DNA from 3 places in the Delftia sp. BGA-UO-ETr-SB1 genome. Region 3 is predicted to be linked to each of the others. Evidence: predicted binding sites of a transcription regulator. Region 3 holds the regulator's gene; each other region holds the start of a gene.

Region 1 (9,983 bases), 1.7 Mb from region 3:
CGGCGCCGCCCATCGAGCTGCCACCGTCCCCGGAGCAGGAACAGACGCGCAAGGGAGAGTGACATGCCACAAGGTGACAAATCGGCCTATACCGATAAGCAAAAGCGCCAGGCTCGACATATCGAAGACAGCTACGAAACGCACGGTGTGAGGCGCGGCGTGGGCCACGAAGAAGCTGAAAAGCGCGCCTGGGCCACCGTGAACAGGCAAAGCGGCGGCGGCAAGCTGTCGGGATCGGGCCGCGGCAGGCAAGCGGGCCAGTCCAAGTCAAAATAGCCGCGACTGCGGCCAGGCCCGAGACCCGAGACCCGCAATTGCCGTGGGAGAAAGTGTGAACTCAGAAGACAGTTTTCGATTCCTGCCGCAGCGCGGCGAAATGCCGGCACGCGTGCGTTCCCACGACTGGGCGGCCACGCCCCTGGGAGCGCCGGACGGCTGGCCGCAGACCCTGCGCAACGCCGTGAGCCTGGCGCTGGGCTCGCGCTTTCCCATCACCATCTGGTGGGGCGAAGACTTCCGCCTGATCTACAACGATGGCTATATCCCCTTCCTGGGAACCAGCAAGCACCCCCAGGCGCTGGGCCAGGCCGGCGCGCACTGCTGGAGCGAGATCTGGAGCGATATCGGCCCCATGCTGGAAGGCGTGATGCGTACCGGCGAGGCCACCTGGTCCACCGACGCCCGCTACTTCTTCGACCGCGACCTGCCGCAGGAAGAGGTCTTCGTGACCTTCACCTACGGCCCCATCCTGGCCGATGACGGCGTCACCGTGCAGGGCGTGTTCTGCCCCTGCACCGAGACCACGGAAAAAATCGTCAGCCGCAGGCGCCTGGAGACGCTGCACCGCCTGGGCATACGTACGCTGGACATGCACAACGCCAGGGACGCCGCCCAGAAAGTCTGCGCCGTGCTGGACGAGAACCCCTATGACGTGCCCTTCGCCATCATCTACGAATGCGTGGACACCCCTGCCGCGGGCAGCGCAGGCGCCAGCGGCCCGGCCTTCAGGATGCTCTGCGCCACGGGCATGGATCTGGACATGGAGCTGGCGGCCGACCCCTCGCGCTGGCCGCTGGACCGGGCCGTGCAATCCGATCCATCGGACCGAACGGACCAGGCGCATCAGGCGGATCAGGCGGCCCAGCCCGCCAATGTGGAACTGGCGTCCCTGGGCCTGTCCCTGCCGGGTGGCCCGTGGCCCGAGGCCTCGCGCCTGGCGCGCATCGTGCCTGTGCGCTGGTCGGGCGACGGCCAGGTATCGGGCGTGATGGTGCTGGGCGTCAGCCCGCGCCGCCCGCTGGATGTGGACTATTGCGCCTTCCTCGACATGGTGGCAAGCCACACGGGCAGCGTGGTCGCGCACGCACAGGCCTACGAGCAGGAAGCGCGGCGCGCCAAGGCCCTGGCCGAGGTGGACCACGCCAAGACCGTGTTCTTCTCCAACGTCAGCCACGAGCTGCGCACCCCGCTGACGCTGATCCTGGGCCCGCTGGAAGATGCACTGCGCGAGCACGGCGGCCAGGTGCCGGCCGGGCAGACGCAGATGATCCACCGCAACGCGCTGCGCCTGCAAAAACTGGTCAACGCCCTGCTGGACTTCTCGCGCATCGAGGCCGGGCGCATGCAGGCCAGCTACGAGCCCACGGACCTGGCCCGCACCACGGCCGAGCTGGCCAGCATGTTCCGCTCGGCCGTGGAGCAAGCCGGCCTGCGGCTGCGCGTGGATTGCCCGCCGCTGGACGGACCGGTCCATGTGGACCGCGACATGTACGAAAAAATCGTGCTCAACCTGCTGTCCAACGCCTTCAAGTTCACGCTGCAAGGCGAAATCGCAGTGGCGTTGCGCGATGTGCATGCGCACGGCGCGGGCGGGGCCGATGGTGCGGTGGAGCTGTCCGTCACCGACACCGGATCGGGCATTGCGCCCCAGCACCTGCCCCATCTCTTCCAGCGTTTTCACCGCATCCCCGGCAAGCCGGCCCGCACGCACGAGGGCACGGGCATCGGCCTGGCCATGGTGCAGGAGCTGGCGCGGCTGCATGGCGGCACCGTCACGGTCAGCAGCACGGAGGGCGAAGGCAGCCGCTTCACCGTGCGCCTGCCCAGGGGGCATGCGCATCTTCCGGCCGAGCACCGGCCCGCGCGCCCGCCTGCATCGCACCCGCAGGTGGATGAGGCCCTGCGCTGGCTGCCCGGCGAGCCCGCCCCGGCTGCCAGCGACGAAGCCAGGCCCATGCAGCGGGACATGCAGCGGAACATGCACGGTGGTGCCCTGCCCCCGCGTGCCCGCATCGTCTGCGCCGATGACAACGCCGACATGCGCAGCTACATCGGCCAGTTGCTGGAGCCGCTGTATGAAGTGGAGATCGTGGGCGATGGCCGCGCCGCGCTGGCCAGCATCCACCGCCAGCGGCCCGACCTGGTGCTGGCCGACGTGATGATGCCCGTGCTCGACGGCTTCGAGCTGCTGCATGCGCTGCGCAGTGACGAGACCACGCGCGCCATTCCCGTCATCATGCTGTCCGCGCGGGCCGGCCAGGAGGCCCAGGTCGAAGGCCTGCGCGCGGGCGCGGACGACTACCTGGTCAAGCCCTTTTCGGCGCGCGAGCTGCTGGCGCGCATCGCATCGCTGCTGCAGCTGGTGCGTGTGCGCGAACAGGTCCACGCCGCCGTGCAGGCCAACGAGAAAAAGCTGCGCGCCATCATCGACCAGATGCCTGCGGGCGTGGGCGTCTCCGACATGAGCGGCACCATGGTATTGAGCAATGCGCTCATGGACCGCTTCGTGCCGCGCGCCATTCCTTCCACCCTGGCGGACCGCATGCCGCGCTGGAAGGGATGGGATGACAAGGGCCAGCCCATTGCCCCCGAGAACTGGCCCGGCAAGCGCGCGCTGCGCGGCGAAGTGGTCATGCCCGGGCTGGAGATGCTGTACACCGACGACGATGGCCGCGAATGGTGGATGCGCGTCAGCTGCGCGCCGCTGCGCGATGACGACGGCCAGCTCATAGGTACCTGCTCCGTCATCCAGGACATCACCGAACTCAAACAGGCCGAGTACCACCTCAAGGAAGCCGACCGACGCAAGGACGAATTCCTGGCCACGCTGGCGCATGAGCTGCGCAATCCACTGGCACCCATCAGCCACGGCCTGCAAATCCTCAAGCGCACCGCCAGCGGCGACGACAGCGTGCGCCACAGCCACGAGATGCTGGAGCGCCAGGTCAACCACATGATCCGCATGGTGGACGACTTGCTGGAGGTCTCGCGCATCACCACCGGCAAGGTCCAGTTGCGCAAGGAACTGGTGGACCTGAACGATGTGCTGCAAGGCGTGGTGGCGGCCAGCGGCGCGGTCATGGAGGCAGGCAGCCACCAGTTGCGCCTGGAACTGCCCGCCGCGCCCGTGTCGCTGCTGGCCGACCCGATGCGGCTGGCGCAGATGGTCTCCAACCTGCTCAACAATGCCGCCAAGTACTCGCACTCCGGCGGCCACATCGTTCTGGCCGCCTGGACCGATGGCGCGCAGGCCGTGGTCTCGGTACGCGACAACGGCATCGGCATCCCGCCCGCCCTGCTGGGCAAGGTGTTCGATCTGTTCATGCAGGTGGACCGCAACGGCCGCCGTGGACAGGGCGGCCTGGGCATCGGGCTGACCCTGGTGCGCAGCCTGGTCGAGATGCACGGCGGCAGCGTGCAGGCGCTCAGCGAAGGCAAGGGCCAGGGCAGCGAATTCAGGCTGCACCTGCCCCTGCCCACCCAGGCTCAGCCCCTGGCGGGACAGGCACCGAATGCCCAACCCGAGGATGCAACGGCCTTCGGCCGCATCCTGGTGGTCGATGACAACATCGACGCCGCCGACACCCTGGCCATGCTGCTCAGGCTGCTGGGCGCCGAAGTCGAGATTGCCCGCGACGGCCCCGGCGCCCTGGCCATGCACGCGGCGTTCAGGCCCGAAGTGGTGCTGCTGGACATCGGCCTGCCCGGCATGGACGGCCTGGAGGTCGCCCGCCGCATCCGTGCAGAGCACGGCCGCGACCAGGTCGTGCTGATCGCGCTCACGGGCTGGGGCCAGGAGGAGGACCTGAGACGATCGCGGGAAGCCGGCATGGACCACCACCTGGTCAAACCCGTGAGCTTCGACACGCTCGAGCGTCTGCTGGCGGGCCTGCGCCCCCTGCCGTGAGGACTGCTTTTTTCGCGCGAGAATTCGGGCTGCCCGATCCCAGCTGCCCCAGACGCCACCGAGACCGATGACCGCCCTGCCCGCTTCCTCCGCCCCCAACCTTCCCCCCATCAATGCCGAGCGCCTGTGGCGCCGCGTGGAGACCCTGTCCACCTTCACCCTGCCCGACGTGCCGTGGACCCGCCGCGCCTTCTCCCCTGAATTCGACCAGGCCCGTGCCTGGCTGCGCGGGCAGTTCGAGGCAGCGGGCATGCAGGTCCATCTGGATGAAGGCGGCAACCTGGTGGGCCGCCTGCCGGCTGCCCCAGGCCCGGTGCAACGCGCCCCCATCTCCACCGGATCGCACTGCGACACCGTGATGATGGGCGGGCGCTTCGACGGCATCATCGGCGTGCTGGCCGGCATCGAGGTCGCGCACTGCCTGCACGAAAACGGCATCGCCCTGCAGCACCCGTTCGAGGTGATCGACTTCCTGTCCGAAGAACCCAGCGACTACGGCATCTCCTGCATAGGCAGCCGCGCGCTGTCGGGCAAGCTGGACGCCGCCATGCTGGCCGCCCGCAACCCGCAAGGCGAAACCCTGGCCGAAGGCATGCGCCGCATCGGCGCGCGGCCCGAGGCACTGGACCGCCCGCTGCGCAGCGCCGGCGGCACGGCCGCCTTCGTGGAGCTGCACATAGAGCAGGGCCCGGTGCTGGAGCAGCGCGGCCTGCCGATCGGCGTGGTGACGAACATCGTGGGCATACGCCGCGTGAGCTTCACCGTGCGCGGCCAGGCCGACCACGCAGGCACCACGCCCATGGACATCCGCCAGGACGCGCTGGTGGGCGCGGCGCGCATCATCGATGCGGCCAACCGCAAGGCCGCCGCGCTCAGCGGCCAACCCCACTATGTGGTGGCCACCGTGGGCCGGCTATCGCTCACGCCCAATGCCTCCAATGCCGTGCCCGGCCTGGTCGAGATGATGATGGAAGTGCGCAGCGACCACGCCGGCGTGCTGGAGCGCTTCCCCGAGGAACTGCTGGCCGAAGTCCTGCCCGGCCTGGCCGCCTTGCGCGTGCGTGCCGAGATGGCCGACGTGAGCCGCTCCCAGCCCACGGACTGCGCCGCGCCCGTCATGCAGGGCGTGGAGCAGGCCTGCGACAACCTGGGCTACGCCCACATGCGCATGCCCAGCGGCGCCGGCCATGACGCCGTCTACATGGCGCCCACCGGACCCATGGGCATGATCTTCATCCCCTGCCTCCACGGCCGCAGCCACGCGCCCGAGGAGTGGATAGAACCCGCCCAGCTGCTGGACGGCACGCGCGTGCTGTACGAGACGGTGCGCGTGCTGGACAGGCAGTTGGCGCAGGCCTGAGCGCCTGGCCTGCGGCCAGGCACCAAGGCGGCATAAAATAGCCCGCTTCCCTCTGGAGCAGGCACAAGCTGCTCCTTGGTGGAAGCCCCTGTGGCACAGATTGCGGAAATCCGCCCAAATAGCGGGTTTCCCAATGCAAGATGGCGGAACCACCCTCCCCGATCATCGACAACCCACCGCATGGGCGGCCCGGCACTGCCGGTCCGCTGCGAGAGGGTTGCACCGCCCCATCAGACCCTGGAGTTTCTTCTTTCATGTTCCGCCAACTGATCACCTGCACCGCCGTGGCCGCCGCCATGGGCCTGAGCTTTTCCGCAGCCGCCCAAGGTGCGGCTGCCGACTATCCGAACAAGCCCGTGCGCATGATCGTGCCCTTCCCGCCCGGCGGCGGCACCGACATCCTCGCGCGCGTGGTGTCCAACAAGCTCACCGAAGTCAGCAAGTGGACCGTGGTGCCCGACAACCGCGCGGGCGCAGGCGGCACCATCGGCATCACCGAGGCCGCCAAGGCAGCGCCCACGGGCTACGACATGGTCATGGGCCAGAAGGACAACGTGGTCCTGGGCCCCTACCTCTACAAGAACCTGCCCTGGAACCCGGTCAAGGACCTGGTGCCCGTGGCCCACGTGGCCTACACGCCCATCGTGATCGCCACCAGCGTGAACTCGCCCTACAAGACCCTGGCCGACATCGTGGCCGCTGCCAAGCAGCACCCGGGCAAGGTGACCTACGGCTCGCCGGGCAATGGCACCAGCATCCACATCTCGGGCGTGCTGCTGGAGAAGGCGGCAGGCATCCAGCTGGTGCACGTGCCCTACAAGGGATCCAACCCGGCATTGATGGATGCGCTTGCCGGCAACGTGGACCTGCTGGTGTCCTCCGTGCCCTCGGCCATCGGCCAGATCAAGGCCGGCAAGCTGCGCGCCATCGCCGTCACATCGGCCAAGCGCTCGTCCTCGCTGCCCGATACGCCCACGCTGGCCGAAGCGGGCCTCAAGGGCTTTGACGTGAGCACCTGGTACGGCCTGTTCATGCCCAAGGGCACGCCCACGGCCGTCGTGACCAAGGTCAACGCCGAAGTGAACAAGCTGCTGGCCATGCCCGAAGTGCGCGACGCCATCCAGACCCAAGGCGCCGAACCCCAGTCCATGAGCGTGGCCGACTTCGACAAGATGTTCCAGGCCGACTTCAAGCAGTCCAAGCAGATCGTCGAGTCCTCGGGCGCCAAGATCGAGTGAAAAGAGATGGCGCGCCATGCGCGCCATCCAATGCATTGGCCGGTCCAGTCCGGGTCAATGAGCAACATTGACTGACGATATTGGCACAGCCAACTTCAGGCATCCTCTGCCCAAAAACCATCTCAAGTAAATTCCCCTATATCGGAATAATTACAATGGGATGCTTCCTCCGCATCCCTTGGTCTCAAGCTCCTGTCTTTCCAGCCAATACTTTCTCTTCAAGTCCAGCATTTCTTTTCCGATTGAAAAACAGCGACACCAAATTTTTCAATCTTCGCCGGATGAAGTCCGACAAGGGAACTTCAGCAAATTTGTGGAACAAAGCCCCCGCCAAAACGCCGAAGAACACATAAATAGAAAAAGTAACCCACTCGCGCGCAATTTCATCCATACCTGTGTACTGCAGCCATCTGGAAATTTCTTTTGCAAAAATAAACCCTATCCTGTGCGTGAGATACAGAGAGTAGGAAATCGTTCCGAGCCATATCATCCATGCCGCCACAGGTATCTTGATGCTCTTACTGGCAAGCAAAATCATCACAAAAGCAAAGAACATTGTCATCCCACCGCCAGCAATGGTGGGGCCGTACATTCCAGCCTGATGGGTGTAGGGTATTGAGATGAAAGCCAGCAGCGCCAGCAACAGAAGAAAAATTGCCACGGGCACCGGCGGCCCTCTTCTCAAGGAAATATAGAGTTTCCCTGCAATCAATCCATAAACGAAGTCCCAGACGACCGGATGAATTGCCAGATTCAGATAATGATTCCACTCAATTATCGGTTGTGTATAAAAATTAAAATTAAACCCCTGATTCACAGCAGGATAAATCACCAACCCCATGGATAAAATAGTCAGCGCCACCCACCAGCGATACTTTCCAAAACAAAGAGAAATGGCAATCACAAAATAAAAAAATGCCTCAAAACAAAGTGTCCACGCCAAATCCACAGGCATGGAATAGAAGTTGGCGGCACTGGGACTGACAGGCTTGAAGATCAATTGACTCAGCAATGCCTGGACGTAGGGTTTTGAAATATCACCAGCATGTCTCCATGCGATGAAGAAATAAATAACGCTAACGACAAAAAGCAAAGGCCAGATGCGGGAGAATCTCTTAATGACGAAATCCGTACAGTATCTGGCTGATCCATCACAGTTCTGAGTAGTGAGAACCATGATGAACCCACTGATGATGAAAAACAGGTCAACCCCTACAGCCCCGTGTACCAAGAACTTCCACGCAATCTCTTGACCAGCACCTTGGCTGAACACCACTCTGGCATGCGTGAGCACTACAAGCACGGCTGCCACGCCCCGCAAGGCCTGGATCCAATCAATTGTTTGGACGTTATTTTTGGGTTGCATCCCAGGGTTCTCCCTACATTATTTTCATTGCATTGAAGCTCCCCCAAGCTCAAACACTTCAGAAGTCAATGCTGCCGCTACCCCAAGGCCGCGGACACAAACTGCCAAGCATAACTCCGTTCGGACGCTGATGACCACAGCAATTTCTGGCACCAAAGGGCACCTTCGCTCCAATTCACCGACCTCTCCCCAGATTGACGCTCTCAACAAGACAATGATCTGGGTCAAGAAACGAAAAGTGCAGGCGGTCAATACTCTGCATGAAAGTACCGAATTCCTGGAGAACGTCATGGCATTGCTGGTCTGGGTCCCCGAGCTGGACACCGGGATTGCAGAAATCGACCGGCAGCACCGCCGCATCGTCGATTACATTAACAAGCTCTACGAGCTGCGCTCGTCGCCCGACCGTGAGGCCCTGGGCGATGTCATCGGCGAGATGATCGACTACACCGTCTCGCACTTCGTGTTCGAGGAAAGCCTGATCGAGAGCGCCGGCTACATGTTCGCCGGCCCGCACAAGAAGGTACACGAGCTGTTCACGCGCCGCGTGATCGAGATGCAGACCCGCTTCGATGCGGGCGAGGACGTGGCCGCCGAGCTGCACGGCATGCTCTCGCGCTGGCTGTTCAACCACATCCGCAACGAAGACACCGGCTACGTGGACTCGGCCAAGGCCTATCTGCGCATGGCGCGCGAGTCCAGTCCTGCCGCCGAGAAGGAAAGGCTCAAGAACGAAGTGCTGCAGGAGCTGGAACTGCAGCGCAAGAAAAAAGGCTGGCTGGCACGGCTGCTCAATCGCTGATCGCCCTCTCCCCTTGCAGCGCACCAACAAAAACGGCTCCCGAGGGAGCCGTTGACGTTTCACCCGGCGAAGGGCCGAGCGGCCCGGTGATTACTCGCGCACCACCAGCACCGGCACGCGCACGGCGCCCAGCACGCGCTGGGTCACGCTGCCCAGCATCAGCTTTTCCAGGCCACGGCGGCCTTGCGAGCCCATGATGATCAGGTCGGCGCCCGTGCTCTCGAGCACGCGCACGATGCCTTCGTGCACCGCATGGCCTTCGCCCACCACGGTGGTGGCGGTGATGCCGGCCTCGTCGGTGATCTTCTTGACGGCGTCCAGCGTGGTGTTGGCCTCGGCCGTGGCCGCGCTCAGGTACTGCGACTGGCCGTAGGCGAAGTCGGCGCCCACGCCCGTGAACGGATAGGGGTCCACCACGTAGACCGCCGTCAGCGTGCTGCCAAAGGCCTTGGCCAGCTCCACGCCCTTGTGAACCGCCAGCATCGAGCTGTTGGAGCCGTCCACGGGAACCAGGATGTGCTTGAACATGCGTTTTCTCCTTTGTGCTTGGCCGCCGTCAACAATCGGAGGCGGCCGGGTCGATGAACCAAAGTGTGCGCCCATCATGCGCCAGCGTCTTGAGCTGCATCAATCCTTGCGGCGACGCGTCAGCTCCGAGCCCTGGAAACCCTGGCGGCGATAGGTCAGCACCAGGGTATCGCGCACGCCGCCCGGCTGCTCGGGCTGGATGGGCGTGGTCTCGTGGATCATGCGGGCATCGTCCAGCAGCATCACCGACCAGGGCTCGGTCAGCGTGAAGCGCTGGCCGCTGGGGCCCGTGGCCTCGAAGATGCGTGTCTCGCCGCCCTTCACGCCCTCGCGCCCGACCAGGATCACGGCCACCAGATCCACGCCGTCGCGGTGCGCGCCTTCGGGCGTGGGCCGGCCAATGCCGTCCGTGGTGTCGATGCGGAACTGGTGGGACTCGATGAACCAGCGCTCGTGCTGCACATCGTTGCCCTGGGCACAGAACACCTGGTCGGACAGGCCCG
Region 2 (9,983 bases), on a different contig from region 3:
GCGACATCGGCGCCGTGGAGGCGAACGTCTTCCAGGCGGCATTGACCGTTCTGGCCAGCGGCGCGGGCGGCGTATCGGCGCAGCCCTCCCCGCCTGCGGCCACGGGTGCCGTACAGGACTGCGGCCACCCAGGCGGCCTGTGCCAGGCCGGCTATGGCTACTTCGAAGGCGCGCCCACCCTGGTGACCCTGGCCGCCACCCCCGACCCTGGCCATGCCTTTGCCGCCTGGGGTGATGCCTGCAGCGGCAGCACGTCCACCTGCAGCGTCACCATCGATGCCGCCAGGAGCGTACAGGCCAGCTTCACGGCCTTCAGCGTCACGGCAAGCCTGCCCTCCGGCACCTACGGCACGGCCTACAGCCAGCCGCTGGCGCCCGTGCCCGGCGGCGGCGTGGGGCCGTTCAGCTACAGCGTGGGCAGTTTGCCCGCAGGCTTCAGCCAGGCCGCCGGCACGCTCTCGGCCCCAGCCACGCAGGCGGCAGGCAGCTACAGCTTCACGCTGACCGCCACCGATGCCAACGGCGCCACCACCGAGCCCGCAGCCGTGACCGTGGTGATCGGCCCGGCAGCCACCAGCGCCCACCTGTCGGCCTCCCCCGCTGCGCCAGGCCATGGCCAGAGCGTGACTTTCAGCGCCCAGGTCACGCTGCCTGCCGGCGCCAGCGGCACGGTGGATTTCTTGAACGGAACGCAGGTGCTGTGCGCCAGCGTTCCGGTGACCGGCGGGCAGGCCAGCTGCAGCGTGCCCCGGCTGCCACCGGGCACGGCCACGGTGCAGGCGCGCTATGTGCCCGGTGATGGAAACACCACCGGCTCGGACAGCAACACCGTGACCGTCACGGCGGCCCCCGCACCATCTGCGGCGCCCATTCCAGCGCTGGGCGCCGGGGGGATTGCGCTGCTGAGCCTGCTGACCGCAGCGGGCGCGGCGTTGTCGCGCAGGATGGGCACTTCACGGAAAATCGGCGCTGGCACATCGCCACGCACCCCCAGGAGTTCCCCATGACCGCATCCGCAAGCCGGAGCCCGCTTTCACGCCGCAGCCTGCTGGCCGCCAGCGCAGCCACCGGCCTGGCCCTGTGCGAAAGCGCCCTGGCCGCCCCCGCCGCCCCCGGGAAAAGCACCGAAGCCGCCGTGCTCACCATCAGCGGCCCCGGCGTGCGCGGCAACCGGGGGCCGCTGGACCCGGTGGCCGACCTGCTGCTGAAAAACCATGGCCTGGCCTTCGACTCGGCCTGGACCACAGGGGCTGGTGCGCTGGAGCGCCTGCCCACGGTGGAGATCACGCCCCATATCGAATACGACGGCCAGCCCCACCGGCTGCGCGGCCCGCTGCTGGCCACCGTGCTGCAGGCGGCCGGCGTGGACAGCGCCGCCGCAGCGGCCAGGGGCCAGTGGATCACCCTGCAGGCCATCGACGGCTACCGCGCCCAGCTGCCGCTGGCGCAGGCCCTGCAATGGCGCATGCTGCTGGCCACGCACATGGACGGCCGGCGCCTGGGCCTGGGCGGCCTGGGCCCGCAATGGGCCATGTACGACGCCAACCGCATTGCCGATCTGGCAGGCAAACCGCTCAAGGAACGCTTTGCGCAGGCGCCCTGGGGGCTGTACCACATGGGGCTGCACGCGCAGCAGCCGCAGGGCTGATCCCAAGGCTGCGCATGGTTCCGTTTCGGCGGGGCTGTGCAGGACCTCCGCAAGGGGGTGCCGGCTCCTTTGCCCGGCCCGCCAACCTGCACAGCCCTGCCACCCGTTGGCGGCGGCAAGCTCAGCATAGCGTTGACCACATTGCAACCCGGCCTGCGGCGCGCATTTGGAGTACCATTTCGCGATCCCCTCGGGGGATACGGGCTTGGCGGCCCGGAACAACGTAGGCGCAGCAGCCGCATGCCTTTTGATGAGGCAGCGGCTTTTCATCTTCCCGGTGCTGCGCCGGGCACGGTTCCGTTTTTGGCGGGGCTGTGCGGGACCTCCGCAAGGGGGTGCCAGTTCATGCCAAAGGAGCCGCCATGCCTGACCTCGATGCGCCCAGCGGAGCACACGCCTCCCCGCCTTCCTTCTCTTCCCCGCAAGTGCCGAGGGAAGAGACCAGCCTGTACTACCCCATTTCCGAATACGAGGTCTATCGCATCAAGGACTGCATGCACCAGATGGGCCTGGTGATCGACCTGTGCTGCATGGCCGGCCCCGACCAACAGCTGAACGACCTGGGCGGGCTGATGAGCTTCCTGACCGCGCAGCAGCGCGCGCTGCGGGGCACGCTGCAGACCGTGCAGGCGCGCAAGGCGACGCCGGGGCCGGCCTGTGATCCTGACCCCGGGGGTTGATCAGGCCAGGTGCTGATCGAAGAAGGCCAGCGTGCGGTCGCGCGCCTGCAGGGCGCTGGCCTCGTCGTAGGCGCTGCGCTGGTCGCAGTTGAAGCCGTGGTCGGCGTCGTACAGGTGCACCTGCACATGCTTTTGCGCCTGGGCGAAGGCCTGCACGGCGTCCACGGGAATGTGCGTATCGCGCCGGCCGAAGTGGGCAATCACGGGGCACAGCGGCTCGCGGCCCATCTCCAGCGGCGTGGTCATGCCGCCGCCGTAGTAGCAGGCCGCAGCCGACAGGCTGGGCAGGTTGCAGGCAGCGCGCCAGGCCCACAGGCCGCCCCAGCAAAAGCCCACGATGCCCACCTTGCCGCCCGGCACCAGCGTGGCGGCATGGGCGATGGCGGCCTCGATCTCGGGCAGCACGCCGGGCTGGGGCAGCGCCTCGGCGGCGGATTTCAGCGCCATGCCCTTGGCACGGTCGGCGTCGCCATAGCCCAGGTCCACACCGGCCTCGACACGCGTGAACAGTGACGGCGCCACGGCCACATAGCCGCGGGCTGCCAGGCGGTCGGCCACGGCGCGGATATGGGCGTTGACGCCGAAGATCTCCTGCAGCACCACGACGGCGCCGCGCGCGGGCACATCGGGCCGCGCCACCCAGGCCGGCGAAGCCGTGCCATCCAACGAAGTCAACTGCACAAAACTGCCCATGTCCGCGTTCCTTTCTGTCTGAGAACCTGTTGTGATTTCCCGGTGGGCGGACGCGCCCCGCAATGCTGTAATGGCGGCGGGCCGGCCCGTGCGGCAATTCTTTCACAGGAGACATTCGATGGAACGAAAAGTCGTGCGTACCGGCAAGCGCCGGGCACAGGTGGGCGGCGGCAACCTACAGGGAATGCGATGGACCTCAAACCGCTGATCACGCTGGTGGCCATCATCAACCCGCTGGCCATCGTCCCCTTCTTCATCCACTACACCGAGGGATTCAGCGCCCAGCAGCGCCAGCAGACCATTCGCACGGCGGCGCTGGCCTCGTTCTGCGTGATCGCGGCCTGCGCCATCATCGGGCTGCAGGTGCTGGACTTCTTCAACATCTCGCTGCAGAGCTTTCAGGTGGGCGGCGGCCTGCTGCTGCTGATCAGCGCCATGAACATGCTCAACGCCCGCCCGGCCGAGGAACGGCCCAACGCGCCCACGCTGGTCGCTGGCGCGGAAAAGGCTGCCATGGGCAACAGCATTGCCGTGGTGCCGCTGACGATTCCGCTGCTGACGGGGCCGGCCTCCATGTCCACCGTGGTGATCTACGCCGACCAGGCACGCACCATCTGGCAGCACCTGGCCCTGGTGGGCTATGGCGTGGTGGTGGCGCTGGTGGTGATGGTCTGTTTTTCGCTGGCCGACCCGATCGCCCGCGTGCTGGGCAAGACCGGCATCAACGTGATGACGCGGCTCATGGGCCTGATCCTCGCGGCCCTGGCCGTGGAGGTGATGGCGGGCGGGCTGGTGAAGATCTTCCCCATCCTGGCATCGCCCGCGATCGTGCCCTGAGCGGGCTGGCTGACTGGTGGCCTTACTGCCGGTTCAGATCGGTTCAGGCCGGCACGGCCCGCGCGCGGTCGGCGCTGCCGTCGCAGGCACCGCCGCAGCCCGTGATGGGCTGCTCGGGCAAGGCCTCAGGGTGCGCCAGGGAGCCCGTGGCGGGATCGAAGCCCGCACTGCGCAGATGCAGGGCCAGCGCCGCATCCATGGTCTGCGCATGGTGCACGAACCAGGCCGCCAGCTCGCCCGCCATGCTGCGGATCACGGCCAGATCACCGGCCGCCGCCTTGCTCGCCCCCTCGCGCATCACCTGCAGCACCACCTTGTGCTGCAGGCTGTGGCAGTTCGTGCTGGTGAAGCGCGTGGACTGCATCCAGCGGTCTTCCTGGTCGAAATGCACCTGCGTATGCGCGATCAACTCATCCCAGCGCTTGCACAGCTGCGCATCATCGGCCGCCTCCACCTCGGCCAGCAGCAGGACGAACTCCTGATGCACCTCGTCCATGGCCGGCAACTCCAATGCCAGCGCTCCGCTCCATTCCAGCACGGCCATATGCTTCTCCTGCCTTCATCGTGAAAGCCTGCAGCTTAGGAACAGCACCGCCCAACCCGTTTGACCCACATCAGCCAACCCAAAAACAGCCAAGCCCCGCGAGCGGGGCTTGGTCAAGGCGGATAAAACTGGCGCGGCCAAAAGGCCAGGGGCACCGAGCAAGAGCCGCCTCGCGGCGAGGGCGTCGTCCCCCTCCCTCGCGAAGCGAGTAGAGAGGCGCCGTGCAACGGGGGAAGCGGCGTCAGCCGCTCAGGGGGAGCTTACTGTCCAAACTTCCGCTTGGCATCAGCCACGCAGGTGTCCTTGGCAGCGCCGCTCATGGTGTCGCAACGGGCCTTGGCAGCCTTGTAGTCGGCTTCGCGGGTTTCCTCGGCAGCGTCCTTGCGGGTTTCTGCCACGTTGGCAGCCTTGGCTGCGGAGTTGGCAGCGGGCTCGGCCTGGGCCTTGTTCACCTTGGCGGCTTCCACGGCGTGCACGTGGGCGGCCTTGGCATCCTTCACGCAGACATCCTTGGCGTCGCCCTTGAGGTCATCGCACTTTTCCTTGGCGATGTCGTAGTCCGCATCAGCCTTGGCCTTGAGTGCCTTTTCGCTGTTCTTGGGCGAAGGATTGCGGCGCGATTCCAGTTCGGCCTTGGCCACGTTTTCCTGGCCCTTGGCCTGCTTCTCGCAGACGTCCTTGGCGTTGTCCTTGAGCGGCTTGCACTGTTCCTTGGCAGCCTTGTAGTCGGCCTCGATCTGGTTCTTGGCGGCCGTGTGCTCCGCATTGGTCATGGCCATGGCGCCGGAGGCCATCAGGCCCAGGGCGACAGCGGAAAGCATATGGCGAAAGCGTTGCGGTGTTTGCATGATGGAACTCCTTGTATTTGTACTGAACCGGCCCTTGTTGCCTGCGGCGGCGGGCCATTGGTGCGTGCCCTCAGGCACGCTGGCTGTCGAGGAGCGGATGGCGGCGCCGGCCAGGGCGTCCAGCCCATCCGCAGTCCACCCTCGTCAGTCTTCGAAGCGGAAGTCGGGGTTGCGCTTTTGCCAGTCGGTCAGCTGCTTTTCGGCAGCGTCGCGGGCCAGGCCCTGGCGCTCCTGCAGCTTGCCCAGGAATTGCTCGCGCTTGCCGGCGATCACGTCCAGATCGTCATCGGTGAGCTTGCCCCATTGCTCACGGATCTTGCCGGTGAATTGCTTCCAGTTGCCCTTGATGCGGTCTTCATTCATGGCTTGGTCCTTTCAGTGATGTTGAAGTAGCGCTGTGCAATCAGGCCTTGTTTTTTCAAAGCCGCGATCTGCATCAGCGACGGTTCCACTGTAAAAAACCTGGGGGCTGCGCGTCGTAGTCTGGACCTAGTGTTGACGGTCGTCCCAGGGGCAGCCGAGACGGTGGGATCGGGACTACAGCCCCTGACGGACGCGCGGGAAGCACTGGGTCAGGCGCGGCCCGCCCCTGCCCTGAGTACCCGGCCTTTTCCCCGTATGTCAGCGCCTGCGTCGTGGCGGTTGCGGGGTTGCAGTCCTGCCGAAGGACAGGACTGCTTCGTCAACTGACTCGCCGTGATTGTTTGAACGTAGCGCGCAGCGCGAAGAGAGTTTCACGGCGAACCCCGCAGCCGCCACGGCGCAGGTTGCCCCGCAACGAAGCGAAGGGGTCGCGGACATTCGGGTCGCCTTCTTTGATCTGCCCTTTCTTGGCGAATCAAGAAAGGGCAGTCGGCTGCCGGGCCGAGACCCGGCCTCGAAAAGCAACCACCCGGCAGGGGCGGAAAAAGCCCCACTTGCTTGCAGAGCCAATTGCCGAGAACAAAAAACGGCCAGCGGATGCAATGCACCCACCAGCCGTTCTCAAGAGAATGGATGGGCTGGAAATCCAGCCGCCGCTCAGTGCCCCTGCTGCCCCAGCCACTCATCGATTTGCGCAATGGCGGCATCGGCCGCCGTCGCCAGCGCCTTCGCGCCGCCTGCGGCATCGCCAGAGGCGGCAGGACTGCGCACCTCGAACAGCTTCTGACCCAGCAGGCGGTCCACGGCACCGCTTTGCTCGACCAGGGTGGCGCGCAGGCGCACGACGCCGGCACTGGAGCCGGGCGCGTCGAAGACCTGGCTGAACTCTTCGATGTCCACGCGCAGCAGCGTGGGCACGGCGCCCTGCAGGCGCGGCTGGGCCACGCTTTCGCTGCTGGCCAGCACGGGGCGCTGCAGGCCCAGTTGGCTGCGCAGGCGCTGCTGCAGCAGCAGTGCAGGAGGCTGGCTCCAGCGCGCCAGCTGGTAGGGGCGCAGTTCCTGGCCGTTGGCATAGGCCAGGCGGTAGAACATGGCGGTGCTGCCGTCGGACAGGGCGGGAGCCTCCACATCGGCCAGCGCCAGCGGCGTGCGTGCCTGCGGGGCGGCGGATGTGGCGGACTGCGCGGGCGTGGACAGCGGCGCCAGGCCGAAGTCATAGCGCGCGGGCTGGGCGGGGGGCTGCGGCAGGGCCGAGCAGCCGGCCAGCAGGATCAGGGCGGCGGCCAGTCCAGCGCTGGCCACGGCGGTCTTGCGAGATGGGGACATGCGGGTTCCTCGGTCAGGGCTGGGTGGCTGCGGACGGGGCGACGAAGCCGGGCTCGCCCGGCCCCGGGCGGGCCTGGCCCGGCCCGTAGATCACGGCCTGCGGGTTGTCGCTGAAGCGGCTGGCCGCCGTGCCCATCTGGCGCGCGGCGCGCGAGACATCGTCGGCCGCGCGGTTGGCGTGCGGCACCGTGCTGCGGCCCAGCGAATCGGCCATGCGGGTCAGTGCGCGCGTGCTCTGGGCGATCTGCTCCAGCGGCCCGTCCTGCGCGTTCACGCGGCGCACGGTCTGCTGCAGTTCGGAGGCCACGGCAGAGGCGCCGTTGCTGGCCTTCTCCAGCGACTGCAGGGTGTTGTGGGCGTCGGCGGCGAGCTGCGGCACCTGGGTGGACAGCGTGCGGTCCAGGTTCTGCGTGAGCTGCTGCACGCCTGCGGCAGCGGCTGCAATGTTCTCCAGCGCCTGGCTCACGCGCTTTTGGTTGTCGGTGTCCAGCATGTCGCTGAGGCGGCGCGAGATCTCATCGGCGCGCTCCAGCAGCACCTGCCCCTGGTCGGCCAGCATGCTCAGCGGCGACGAGCGCAGCGGCAGGCGCGGCAGGCCGCTGGGCCCCGGGGGCAGCTGGGGCTGAGGCTGGTCCGCATCATCGAGCTGCACATGGGCCAGGCCCGTGACGCCCTGGTAGCCCAGCACGGCGAACGTGGTGGGCGTGATGGGCGTGTTCACACCGATGGCGATGCGGATCAGCACATTGCCATTGGTCTGCGGATCGAATCCGATCCGCGTGACCTTGCCCACCGCCACGCCCTTGTAGCGCACGGCCGCCTGGGCCTGCAGCCCGCTGATGCCGTCCTTGGTGGACAGCTCGTACTCGTTGTACTGCCGCGTATCGCGCGTCAGCCAGATCGCCAGCCCCGCCAGCAGGGCCGCCACGACCAGCACGAAAATGCCGGCCGCCATGGCATGTGATTTGTTTTCCATATCAATGGTCCATAACGTTAGCCCAGCAAACAAGGCATGGGGCCGCGGCCCCCAGTCAATCCACAACTCAGGGCGAGACCTTCAAAACCGGCGCACCCCAAGGCAAGGGACACCGAGCAAGGGCCGCCCCGCCGCGAGGGTGTCGTCCCCCCCCGCAAAGCGAGAGGGGGGAAGGCGCGAAGCGACTCAGGGGGGCTTCTCATACCGTGCTCATCGCGCGCCTGCCGCGCTCCCCCTGGAAGAAATGCTCGATGAACGGATGCTTGAACTCGGCCACCTCGCGCGGCGGGCCGCTGACCAGCACCTTCTTCTCGGCCAGCACGGCCACGCGCGAGGACAGGGCGAACAGCGTGTCCAGGTCGTGCGTGACCATGATGACGGTCAGGCCCAGCTCGGCACGCAGTTCGCGCAGCAGTTCGCAGAATTCGTCGGAGCTGGTGGGGTCCAGGCCGGCCGTGGGCTCGTCCAGCAGCAGCAGGGGCGGGTCCATGATCAGCGCCCGCGCCAGCGCCACGCGCTTGATCATGCCGCCCGAGAGATCGGCCGGCATGCGCGAGGCATGCTCGGGCTTGAGGCCCACCATCTGCAGCTTGACCAGGGCCGCGTCGCGCACCAGGTCGTCGGGCAGCGTGCCCTGCTCGCGCAGCGCGAAGGCCACGTTGTCCAGCACGCTGAAGGCCGAGTACAGCGCCCCGTGCTGGAACAGCATGCCCACGCGGCTGGCGGCGCCCTCGCGGCCCATTTCGCTGGCCGGGCGGCCCAGCACTTCGACACGGCCCTTGGTGGGCTCCAGCAGCCCCAGCATCTGGCGCAGCAGCACGGTCTTGCCCGTGCCCGAGCCGCCGACGATGGACAGCATCTCGCCGCGCTGCACATCCAGGTCCAGGTCCTGGTGCACGGCAAAGGCGTTCTCGCCTTCGCCGAACACGCTCCACAGCCCGGCGATGCGCACGATGGGCTCGTCGGCTGCGGGCGTGGAGGAGGTTTCGGTGTCCATGGCCATCAGATTCCGACATCTTTGAAAAGGATTGCGAAGATCGCATCCACCACGATCACCATGGTGATGGCCGTCACCACCGAGGCCGTCGTGCCCTTGCCCAGGCTCTGCGTATTGGGCTCCACGCGCAGGCCCCAGTGGCAGCCGATCAGGGCGATGAGGGCGCCGAAGACCACGGATTTGCCCATGGCGATCCAGAGGTTGCCGATCTTCACGGCGGCAGGCAGGGCCTCGGCAAAGTAGGCACCCGTGACGCCCATGGTCAGGTCGGCCGCGAGCATGCCGCCGGCCAGCGCGGCCAGCGTGGTCCACAGCGAGACCAGGGGCATGGCGATGGCCAGCGCCAGCGCGCGCGGCAGCACCAGGCGAAAGCCGTGCGGTATGCCCATGACCTGCATGGCATCCAATTCCTCGGTCACGCGCATGACGCCGATCTGGGCGGTGATGGCCGAGCCCGTGCGGCCCGCCACCAAAATGGCCGCCAGCAGCGGACCCAGCTCGCGGATCAGCGAGATGCCCAGGATGTTGACGATGAAGGATTCAGCCCCGAACTGGCGCAGCTGCAGCGCCATCAGGTAGGCCAGCACCACGCCGATCAGAAAGCCCACCAGGGCCGTGATGGGTAGGGCCGTGGCGCCCATGGAGTAAAGATGACCGGAGATGTCGCGCCAGGGCCCCCGGTGCGGCGCACGCGCGAAGCGCAGCAGGTCGATCAGCAACTGGCCGATGAGCCGCGTCATCTGCGCGAAATGGCCGCAGGCGTTGATCACCAGGCAGCCCAGGCTGTCGATGCGCTCCAGCAGGTTCGGGCGCGGGGGCGGCGGCGCAGGCTCCTTGGAGAAACGGCCCACGCGTTCGAGCATGGCGCGCTGCGCATCGCTGGCCGCAAGACGCGCGGGCAGGCGACGGCCCCAGTGGTTCCACAGCAGTTGCGCGCCCACGTGGTCCAGCCAGTCCAGCCCTTCGAGGTTCCAGCCCAGGTCATCGCCCTTGGCATCGGCCAGCTGCGCACGCAGCCTGCGCCATTGCGCCCGCCGGCCCAGCTCGGCCGCGCCCCAGGAGCCGGTCAGC
Region 3 (9,983 bases):
CGCGGCCTCGATGGCTGCATCCACGCGCTCCGTCAGGTTCAGGCGGTTGGGCAGGCCGGTGAGCGCGTCGCTGTAGGCCAGCTGTTCAATGCGCTGCTGGGCCACGCGCTGCTGCGTGAGGTCGCGCATGAAGCCGATGCTCTGCACCACGTCGCCCTGCGCGTTGCGCAGCGGCACCCAGGACAGGCGCACGGCGCAGCGCGCGCCGCCGGCCTGGCGCAGCCACAGGTCGCCCTCCCAGAAGCCGCCCTGGTGCCACTGGATGCGGGCCAGGTCGCCCAGGGTGTCGGCCTGGCCTTCGGAGGCCTCGAACAGCGACTCCACCGTGCGCCCCTGCACGGGCATGCCGCCCAGCAGGCGTTCGCAGGCCGGGTTGGTGCGGGCCACATCCATGTAGCCGTCGGCAATGAAGATGCCGTCCAGGCTGGATTCGAAGACGCGCGCTGCCAGCTCCAGGCCCGCCTGGGTCTGGGCCTCGGCCGTGATGTCGCGGAAGGAAAAGATCCGCCCCATGGGCAGGCCCCGGCGCAGCTGGGGCACGGCGCGGCGCTCCAGGATGCGGCCGTCGCGCAGGTCCAGCACGTCGGCCGCCTCCATCAGGGGCTGGGCCGACAGCAGCTTCAACTGGCGCGCATAGGATTCGGCATCGCGCACCTGGCTGGCCAGGTGGTCGAGGATGGCCACGTCGTTGCGGCGCACCAGCAGCGCCTCGGGAATGCCCCAGAGCGTGGCAAAGCGGTGGTTGAAGGCGCGGATGCGGCCATCGGGATCGCAGACCAGGATGGCGTCGGCCGCGGACTCCAGCGTGGCGCGCAACTCGCCCAGCAGGCTCTCGAACTCGGCCTCGTGCAAGGCCTGCTCGCGCCGGTCCAGCATGCTGACCAGCAGCACCTCGCCGTCGAGCGCGCGCACGCGCATCTCCACGGGCGCCAGCTGGCCATCGGCGCGGCGCACCTCGGCAATGAACTGGGCTCCGGCCTGCCAGTTGAAGGGATCGCTCCAGAAAGCCTGCTGCTGCGGCGTGGCGGCCAGCACCTGCACGGGCAGGCCCGGGGCCGCATCGGCCTCATAGCCGGTGACGGATTCGCTGGCAGCGTTGGCGCGCAGCACCTTCAGGGTGCGCGCATCGATCAGCCACAGGGCCTCCTGCAGTGCATCCAGCAGGCGGGGCCAGGCGCGGTTGAGCGCTTGCTTGTTCAAGACGCCACCTTCGGTGGATCCAACTCCACCGCCCGTTCAAAGTAATAGCAGACACGCCGGCGCGGCGACAGGTAGTCCAGCGCATCGCGCGGCAGCTGCGCGGGCGCCACTCCCCGGCGTATGCCCAGCTCGGGAAACAGCTCCAGCGCCAGCACGGGCGCCTGCGCGGCGGGCACGCCGGCATCGTGCACCATCACCGAGGGTTTGAGCGGGCGTGATGCATTCACGGACATGACCATGGCATGGCGCCCATCGGTCAGCTCCACCACCGAGCCCGGGGGGAACACACCCATCATGCGGATGAAGCCATTGAGCACGGGCGCGGCGAACTTGTCGCGCAGCCGGCTGAACAGCATGGACAGGGCCTCGTGCGGCGTATGCGGCGTCTGCGCATCGCCGGGATTGCACAGGCGGTCGTAGCTGTTGACCAGGGCCAGGATCTGGCCCGTGAGTTCCATGTCTTCGGCCACCAGGCTCAGCGGGAACCCCGTGCCGTCGGCCCATTCATGGTGCTGGGCGATGGCCGTGGTGACCTGGGCCGACAGGCCCATGCGCATGGCAATGGCCACGGATTCGCCCACATGGCGCTCGTAGCGCTCGCGCAGGGCGTCGGGCACGGAAGGCTCCAGGGCCAGGCCGTGCATGCCTTCGACACCGGCCACGGGCTTGCCCGCGTCATGCAGCAGCGCCGCCAGGCCCAGGTCGCGCAGCAGCGATTCCTGCAGGCCCAGGGCCCGGCCCAGCAGCAGGCTGAGCACGGTCACGTTGACGGCATGCACGCTCTGGCTGCTGCCCACGCCATCGGACAGCAGGTGAATGGCCACGTCCTGCGGGCCCGCCAGTTCGGCCAGGCAGCCATCGACCAGGGCCTCGGTGGGCATGCGCGCCTGCTCGGGCGCGCTGGCGATGGTGGTCTCTATGGCCACATAGCCGCGCTCCACCTTCTGAAAGCGCGCATTGCAGTCCTCCAGCCGGCCGCGCCAGTCGGGCACGGACAGCAGCAGCGGTGCTGGCGCAGGTTCGGTGGGTGCAGGCTCGGGGGCCACCACGACGGGCGGCAGCTCCTGCGGCGGCGGGGTGCGCACCTCGGCGGGCCAGGTGTCGCTTTTGTGCGGGACACAGCGCACCACCTCCAGGCCCAGGGATTTCAGGGTCTGGATCTGTGCGCTGGAGGTGATCTTGAAGCTGCTGACCGGAAAGGGATGGTTCAGCCACCCAACATCGAGCTGGACAAACATGCCCGGACGGAGGTCTCGGATATCGATGAGGACGGAATGGTTCACGCGCGGCAACGGCCCCGAGGCTGAAGGAATCGGCAATATGTAAGCCGATGATTCGGGCATTATCTCCAGTTCTGAGGGCCTCGCAGCCAATCCGCGGCCCCAGGTGCCAAGTCTGGCCTCAGCTGTTGCTCAACGGCACCAGAGGCTGGGCTTGTAGATCAGGTCCATCCACAGCGCCCAGACGGCCACGCCCACCAGCATCAGGCCGGCCAGGCGCGTGCCCCATTCGGCGCGCAGGCCGTTCAGGCGCTGCCGGCCCAGCCGCCACAGCCAGGGGCCGGCCACCAGCCACAGCCCGCTGCCCACGCCAAAGGCCGCCATGGCCAGCGCGCCCTGCAACGGGCCGCCGCTGAGCGCGGCGACCAGCACGGCCGAATACAGCAGTCCGCAAGGCATGAGCGCCCAGGCATAGCCTGCCGCCAACGTGCCGCCCGGCGCCGACACCCAGGGCTGCACGCGCCGCCAGGCAGCGCGGCCGGCAGACTCCAGCCAGGCGGGCTGGCGGGCCTGCACCATCATGGCAAGGCCCCAGGCCATCACGGCGACATGGGTCAGCGTCCAGAACGGCTGCAGCGCCGTGGTCTGGCTGGTGATCCAGGACAGGCTCTCCATGGCCAGGGCCGAGGCAGCGCCCAGGCTGGCATAGCCGGCCAGACGGCCGCCGTGGAACAGCGCCGTGCGCAGCCACAGCCGGCTTTGCAATCCATGCACTGCCACCACCTGCGAGCCGCCGCCCTGCCCCGCCCCACCCGTGACCACGCCGCAGGGCGCAGCGCACATGGCAAGGCAATGGGGCCCGCCGACGAGCCCCATGATCAAAGCGGTCCAGAGCAGCGACAACAGCATGGGGCCTAGATGATCCTCGAAAACCGCGCCCGGTTCTTGTCCGCCTGCAGATATCGGTCAAACAGCATGGCCACGCCGCGCACGAAGTACCAGCCCATGGGAGTGACCTGGAAGCCCTCGTCGCTGATCTGCACCAGGCCCTTGGCCTGCAGGTCCTCCAGGGCCGCCATCTCGGGCGCGAAGTACTCGCGAAAGCCCAGCAGCCATGCCTGCTCCATGGGCTCGAACAGCACGGCGCCCTGGCACATGATGGCCATGATGACGGCGCGGCGCACCAGGTCGTCGCGCGACAGCGCCAGGCCCCGCACCACGGGCAGGTGGCTGGCGTCGATGGCGTCGTAGTACTCCTCCAGCGTCTTGGCGTTCTGGCTGTAGCTGGCACCCACCTTGCCGATGGCCGACACGCCCAGCGCAATCAGGTCGCAGTCGGGCTGGGTGCTGTAGCCCTGGAAGTTGCGGTGCAGCCGGCCCTGGCGCTTGGCCACGGCCAGCGAGTCCTCGGGCAGGGCGAAGTGGTCCATGCCCACGTAGACATAGCCACCGTCCATGAACGCGGCGATGGAACGCGACAGCATGGCCAGCTTGTCGGCCCCCTGGGGCAGATCCTCGGCCGCAATGCGCCGCTGCGGCTTGAAGCGCTCGGGCAGGTGGGCATAGGCATAGAGCGCGATGCGGTCGGGCCGCAGCGCGTTGACCTGGGCCAGCGTGCGCTCGAAGGATTCGGGCGTCTGCTTGGGCAGGCCGTAGATCAGGTCCACGTTGATGGAGGCAAAGCCCAGCTGCCGCGCGGCCGCCACCAGCTCGAACACCTGCTCTGCCGGCTGCACGCGGTGCACGGCGATCTGCACCTGTTCGTCGAAGTCCTGCACGCCGAAGCTCAGGCGGTTGAAGCCCAGCTCCTTGAGCACGGCCAGGCGCTCGACGCTGACGGTGCGCGGATCGACCTCGATGGAGTACTCGCCACCCGGCTCCAGCTTGAAATGCTCGCGCAACAGGCCCATCAGCGTGCGCAGCTCGTCGTCGGAGAAGAAGGTGGGCGTGCCGCCGCCCAGGTGCAGCTGGCTGACGGTCTGGCCCTTGCCGCAATGGGCCGTGTGCAAGGCCATCTCGCGCGCCAGGTAGTCCAGGTAGACGGCGGCGCGATCGTGGTGGCGCGTCACGATCTTGTTGCAGGCGCAGTAGTAGCAAAGCGACTCGCAAAAGGGCACGTGCACATACAGCGACAAAGGCATGGCACGCGCTGCGGTACTCGATTTGCGTTGTTGCAGCGCCAGGATATAGTCCTCTGCACCAAAGGCCTCGACAAAGCGGTCGGCGGTAGGGAACGAGGTGTATCGGGGCCCCGGTACGTCAAAGCGACGCAGCAGCTCTGGGGTGACAGCGGTCATGGGTTTTTTCCTCTAATACCTCGACTGTGCCGCAGCACATCGGTCATGTCCTTGACTCATATCAAGAGTTGTTTGAGGGACTGCTGCGACAATTTGATCCAACTCATCGCAATCCACGAGGTCACCGCCGGCACGCTGTGTGCCGCTGATGTTTATCACTCCATGAACCTTCAGACCATCAAAGCCTCCTGCTCCAACTGCAACCTGCGCGAACTGTGCATGCCCATGGGCCTGGATGCCGAGCAGATGCAGCGCATCGACGACATCGTGGCCACGCGCCGCAAGGTCAAGCGCGGAGGCCTGCTGTTTCGCAACGGCGAGACATTCACCTCGCTGTACGCCATCCGCACCGGCTTCTTCAAGACCTGCGTGGCCACCGAGGACGGACGCGACCAGGTCACGGGCTTTCAGATGGCCGGCGAGATCATCGGCCTGGACGGCATCGTCAACGACCACCACACCTGCGATGCCGTCGCGCTGGAAGACGCCGAAGTCTGCGTCATGCCCTTCGACAAGCTGGAAGACCTGTCGCGCGAGGTCACGGCCCTGCAAAACCATGTGCACAAGGTCATGAGCCGCGAGATCGTGCGCGAACACGGCGTGATGCTGCTGCTGGGCAGCATGCGCGCCGAGGAGCGCCTGGCCGCCTTCGTGCTCAACCTGGTGCAGCGCCTGCATGCGCGGGGCTTTTCCAAGTCGGAACTGGTGCTGCGCATGACGCGCGAGGAAATCGGCAGCTACCTGGGCCTGAAGCTGGAGACGGTGAGCCGCACCTTCTCCAAGTTCGCGGACGACAACATCATCGAGGTGCGCCAGCGCCATCTGCGCATCCTGGACACGGAGGCGCTCAAGCGCATCGTCAACAGCCAGCAGTGCCAGTGAGCCTGCGAGGGCGGCAAGCATTCATCCGCCAATGAACAAGGCCCGCGACAGCGGGCCTTGTTCATTGCGGCGGGCTCTCGCTCAGTCCCGCCCCAGCCCCTGCATGGCCAGGTCCGGGTCGGGCTCGGAGACCACGCCGTCATTGAGATCGCGGGCCGAGCGGCCCAGCATGGTGGTCATCAGGCTGGAGAGCATGGTCACGCCCCAGAAGGCGAAGAAGGCCAGCGTGTAGATGCCCTGGCGCGACCAGCCCAGGTCGCCGAGCCAATGCAGCTCCAGCGGGTCCACAAAGGCAAAAACCAGCATCTCCATCACGGCGGCTGCCAGAAAGGCAGGCCAGGCAATCCACATCCAGCGTTGGGCCAACATCAGCGATCTCCTTGTGCTGTCGAGGGGTCGCCTTCATTGTGCGCCGCGCCAACGCATGGCGCCAAGCCCCGCAGCGCCCTGCACGCCTGTAGGAAACCCTCACCCGTCGCGCATGCCGGAGATGCGATCCGCCATGCAAAAAGGCCGCGACTGCGGCCTCTTGCAGGGGTGCACGGCGATCAGCGGTCCGTGGGGTGATCGTGCGCGGGCGTGGCCGCATGGTTGCGGCCGGTGACGGCGGGCGCCATGCTCTTGGGCACTTCGCGCATGCCATCGGCACGCTCGTTGATCGTGATGCCGTTGCGGTAGTAGTCGGGGTCGATCACGGGATCGGCGCCATTGATGGCGATGATGGCCGTGATCACGGCAGCGACCACCACGGCCGCCGGGCCGGCCACCACCAGCCAGACATGGCCGAACTTCCACCAGGGCTTGCCGGCGTCGGGGTGCGAGGGAGCCTGCGCGGGCGCGGACACTGCGGGACTGGAAGACATGGGAAACCTCTTTCTTTCAGGCGGCAGGCGCGGACCGTGCCGCGCCTGCCAGGAACATCACCGGGGCACCAGGAAGACGGCCTTTTCGGACGCGCGTCCCGCGCCTGAATGCACGGCATCGATATCGAAGAATACGGTGTGCGAGCCCGGCTCGGCCGAACCGTAGGGAATCTGCAGGCGCGCCGCAATGCCGCGCGTCTCGGCCGGGCCGACCTCGACTTCCTGCTCGGACGCCAGCTCCAGCCCATCGAGGCCATGGGCGCTGATGCGGTAGCGCTGGGCCTGCTCGGTGGCATTCATGATCTGCAGGCGGTAGACATTCTCCAGCTTGCCGCCCGCCACGATGCGCGACAGCGAGGCGCGGTCGCGGATCACGTCCACCTTGACCGACTGGCGCAGCGCAAGGCTCACGATCATGGCCACGCTCAAGCCGATCAGCACGGCCGAGTAGATCAGCACGCGCGGACGGAAGATGCGGCGCAGCACCTGGGCACGCCGCCACAGGCCGGCCATGGCGTTCTGCGTGGTCAGGCGGATCAGGCCGCGCGGGTACTCCATCTTGTCCATGATGGAATTGCAGGCGTCTATGCACAGGCCGCAGCCAATGCATTCGTATTGCAGGCCGTTGCGGATGTCGATGCCCACGGGGCAGACCTGCACGCACATCTTGCAGTCGATGCAGTCGCCCAGGCCCTGGGCCTTGTAGTCCACCTTCTTGGTGCGCGGCGCACGCGGCTCGCCCCGGCCCGTGTCGTAGCTGACGATCATGGTGTCCCGGTCGAACATGGCGCTCTGAAAGCGCGCATAGGGGCACATGTACTTGCAGACCTGCTCGCGCATGTAGCCCGCGTTGCCATAGGTGGCAAAGCCGTAGAACAGCACCCAGAACATCTGCCAGCTGCCCTGCAGCGCCAGCAGCTCGCCGCCCAGTTCGCGGATGGGCACGAAGTAGCCCACGAAGGTGAAGCCGGTCCACAGCGCAATGGCGATCCACAGCAACTGCTTGAGCGACTTCTTCCAGGCCTTCTCGAAGGTCCAGCCGTTCTTGTCCAGCCGCATGCGCGCGCTGCGGTCGCCTTCGACCTTGCGCTCCACCCACATGAAGATCTCGGTATAGACCGTCTGCGGGCACGAGAAGCCGCACCACAGGCGCCCGGCCACGGCCGTGAACAGGAACAATGCCAGCGCCGAGATGATCAGCAGGCCCGCCAGGTAGATGAAGTCCTGCGGGTACAGCACCAGCCCGAAGAGATAGAAGCGCCGCGTTCCGAGGTCGAACAGCACCATCTGGCGCTGGCCCCACTCCAGCCAGGGCAGGCCGTAGAAAACCAGTTGGGTAAGAAACACCAGGGCCCATCGCCAGCGTGCGAAGACACCGCTGATGGAGCGCGGGTAGACCTTCTTTTCCGACTCGAACATCGACACCAGCTCGCCCGGATCAGGCGTGGCCGGCGTGATCGGAATGACTTTGCGGGGAGGCTTCCCGGTGTCATCCCCGCTCTCGGGCTTCATGGTGGGTTCCTTTGTTTTTTTGAAATATCTGAAAACTCAAAACGCAAAAAGGCGGCGCCGCAGCGCCGCCCCCGTGCTTACTGACGGACTGCGCCGTCTTTGTGCGACATGCCCCAGACATAGGAAGCAAGCACCGCGATCTGCGCCTCGGTCAGCTTGTCCTTCTGGGCAGGCATCTCGTTGTGCTTGCCGTTGTTGATCATGGCCGTGATGGCGGCCTCGCCCCAGCCGTGCAGCCAGATGTCATCGGTCAGGTTGGGCGCGCCCAGGGCCTGGTTGCCCTTGCCGTCCATGCCGTGGCAGGCAGCGCAGGCCGTGAACTTGGACTTGCCCAGCGAAGCCTTGAGCGAGTCGTGCGGGCTGCCCGACAGGCTCAGCACATAGTGCGAGAGATTGCGCACATCGTCGGGCGTGCCGACGGCAGCGGCCATGGGCGGCATGATGCCGATGCGGCCGCCCGTGATGGTTTCCCTGATCTTCTCGGGCGTGCCGCCATGCAGCCAGTCGCCATCGGTCAGGTTGGGGAAGCTCTTGCCGCCGCGTGCATCCGAGCCGTGGCACTGTGCGCAGTTGTTCATGAACAGGCGCTCGCCGATGGCCATGGCCTGGGGGTCCTTGGCCATGTCTTCGGTGCTCATGCTCGTGAACTTGGCGTACAGCGGCTCCAGGTCCGCGCGGGCCTTGGCCATCTCGTTTTCATAGGCGCCCAGCTGCGTCCAGCCCAGCTTGCCCGCGAACGAGCCCAGGCCCGGATAGGCCGCCAGGTAGGCGAAGCCGAACACCGAGGTGATGATGAACAGCCACATCCACCACTTGGGCATGGGGTTGTTCAGCTCGCGCAGGTCCTCGTCCCAGACGTGGCCCGTGGTGTTGTCGGCCGAGGGGACCACCTTCTTGCGTGCGGTGAGATACAGCAGCAGCAGGCAGCCGATGATGCCGCCCAGCGTGATCGCCGTGACATAGATCGACCAGAAGTTGTTTACGAAATCGCTCATGGGAAGTTCTCGTTCTGGTGGAGGGACTCAGTCTTGCTCGAACGGCAGCTGGGCGGCCTCGTCGAAACGGGCCTGGTTGCGGCGGGCGAACGCCCACCACCAGATGCCGATGAAGCAGGCCAGCGAGGCCAGCGTGGCCACGATGCGCATGGTGGTGATGTCCATGTCGCTCTCCTTTACTTGACCGAACGGCCCAGGACCTGCAGGTAGGCGATGACGGCGTCCATTTCCGTCTTGCCCTTGACCTGCTCGGCAGCGCCGCTGATTTCCTCGTCGCTGTAGGGCACGCCCACCTTGCGCAGCGCGCTCATGTGCTGGGCGACCACGGTGTCATCCACCTTGTTCTTTTCCAGCCAGGTGTAGGCAGGCATGTTGGACTCGGGCACCACGTCGCGCGGGTTGTTCAGGTGGATGCGATGCCATTCGTCGCTGTACTTGCCGCCCACGCGGTGCAGGTCGGGACCCGTGCGCTTGGAACCCCACTGGAAGGGGTGGTCATAGACGAACTCGCCAGCCACCGAGTAGTGGCCGTAGCGCATGGTCTCGGCGCGGAAGGGGCGGATCATCTGCGAGTGGCAGTTGTAGCAGCCCTCGCGCAGATAGACGTCGCGGCCCATCAGCTGCAGCGGCGTGTAGGGCTTGAGGCCCGCCACCGCTTCCGTGGTCGACTTCTGGAAGAACAGCGGAACGATTTCCACCATGCCGCCGACGGCTACCACCAGCAGGGTCAGCACGATCAGCAGGAAATTGTTGGTTTCCACCTTCTCGTGGGAAAAGCTCTTGGGAGCGCTATTGTTGTGATCGGACATGAGTAATGCTCCTAGACGCTCAGGCGTGGGCCACGACGGCAGGCACGGCCACCTTCACCGAACGGCCCGAGATCGCGGTCTTCCAGGTGTTCCACAGCATGACCAGCATGCCGCCCAGGTACAGCAGGCCACCGGCCACGCGGATCACGTAGAACGGATAGCTGGCCTTGACGCTTTCGACGAAGGTGTAGGTCAGCGTGCCATC

The links. Region 3 encodes FNR, which switches genes on or off when oxygen is low (the NO sensors DNR and NnrR bind a similar motif). Its sites were predicted from a motif close to TTGATNNNNATCAA; they were not measured.
Region 1: AC57B5_RS09410 (bacteriohemerythrin) is a predicted target of FNR. The motif match lies at 8,365-8,378, and genes of this name have one in related genera.
Region 2: AC57B5_RS18875 (hemerythrin domain-containing protein) is a predicted target of FNR. The motif match lies at 4,463-4,476, and genes of this name have one in related genera.

The regions. Positions count from the first base shown of each region.
Region 1 is NZ_JCAQOW010000004.1:1,905,965-1,915,947, forward strand. It holds gene AC57B5_RS09380 (hypothetical protein) at 1-62, shown strand, start outside; gene AC57B5_RS09385 (hypothetical protein) at 64-276, shown strand; gene AC57B5_RS09390 (ATP-binding protein) at 332-4,186, shown strand; gene ertE (N-carbamyl-l-glutamate amidohydrolase ErtE) at 4,254-5,546, shown strand; gene AC57B5_RS09400 (Bug family tripartite tricarboxylate transporter substrate binding protein) at 5,801-6,784, shown strand; gene AC57B5_RS09405 (acyltransferase family protein) at 6,969-8,150, opposite strand; gene AC57B5_RS09410 (bacteriohemerythrin) at 8,440-8,952, shown strand; gene AC57B5_RS09415 (universal stress protein) at 9,043-9,480, opposite strand; gene AC57B5_RS09420 (2OG-Fe dioxygenase family protein) at 9,580-9,983, opposite strand, start outside.
Region 2 is NZ_JCAQOW010000006.1:14,764-24,746, forward strand. It holds gene AC57B5_RS18850 (choice-of-anchor Q domain-containing protein) at 1-1,007, shown strand, start outside; gene AC57B5_RS18855 (molybdopterin-dependent oxidoreductase) at 1,004-1,648, shown strand; gene AC57B5_RS18860 (hypothetical protein) at 2,011-2,328, shown strand; gene AC57B5_RS18865 (dienelactone hydrolase family protein) at 2,329-3,021, opposite strand; gene AC57B5_RS18870 (MarC family protein) at 3,211-3,858, shown strand; gene AC57B5_RS18875 (hemerythrin domain-containing protein) at 3,902-4,402, opposite strand; gene AC57B5_RS18880 (hypothetical protein) at 4,663-5,250, opposite strand; gene AC57B5_RS18885 (CsbD family protein) at 5,395-5,613, opposite strand; gene AC57B5_RS18890 (ABC-type transport auxiliary lipoprotein family protein) at 6,271-6,939, opposite strand; gene AC57B5_RS18895 (MlaD family protein) at 6,953-7,915, opposite strand; gene AC57B5_RS18900 (ABC transporter ATP-binding protein) at 8,115-8,918, opposite strand; gene AC57B5_RS18905 (MlaE family ABC transporter permease) at 8,918-9,983, opposite strand, start outside.
Region 3 is NZ_JCAQOW010000004.1:159,848-169,830, reverse strand. It holds gene AC57B5_RS01275 (bifunctional diguanylate cyclase/phosphodiesterase) at 1-1,200, opposite strand, end outside; gene AC57B5_RS01270 (cyclic di-GMP phosphodiesterase) at 1,197-2,543, opposite strand; gene AC57B5_RS01265 (sulfite exporter TauE/SafE family protein) at 2,613-3,329, opposite strand; gene hemN (oxygen-independent coproporphyrinogen III oxidase) at 3,335-4,717, opposite strand; gene fnr (fumarate/nitrate reduction transcriptional regulator Fnr) at 4,880-5,599, shown strand; gene AC57B5_RS01250 (hypothetical protein) at 5,681-5,968, opposite strand; gene AC57B5_RS01245 (FixH family protein) at 6,148-6,462, opposite strand; gene ccoG (cytochrome c oxidase accessory protein CcoG) at 6,520-7,974, opposite strand; gene ccoP (cytochrome-c oxidase, cbb3-type subunit III) at 8,052-8,969, opposite strand; gene AC57B5_RS01230 (cbb3-type cytochrome oxidase subunit 3) at 8,997-9,134, opposite strand; gene ccoO (cytochrome-c oxidase, cbb3-type subunit II) at 9,146-9,778, opposite strand; gene ccoN (cytochrome-c oxidase, cbb3-type subunit I) at 9,798-9,983, opposite strand, start outside.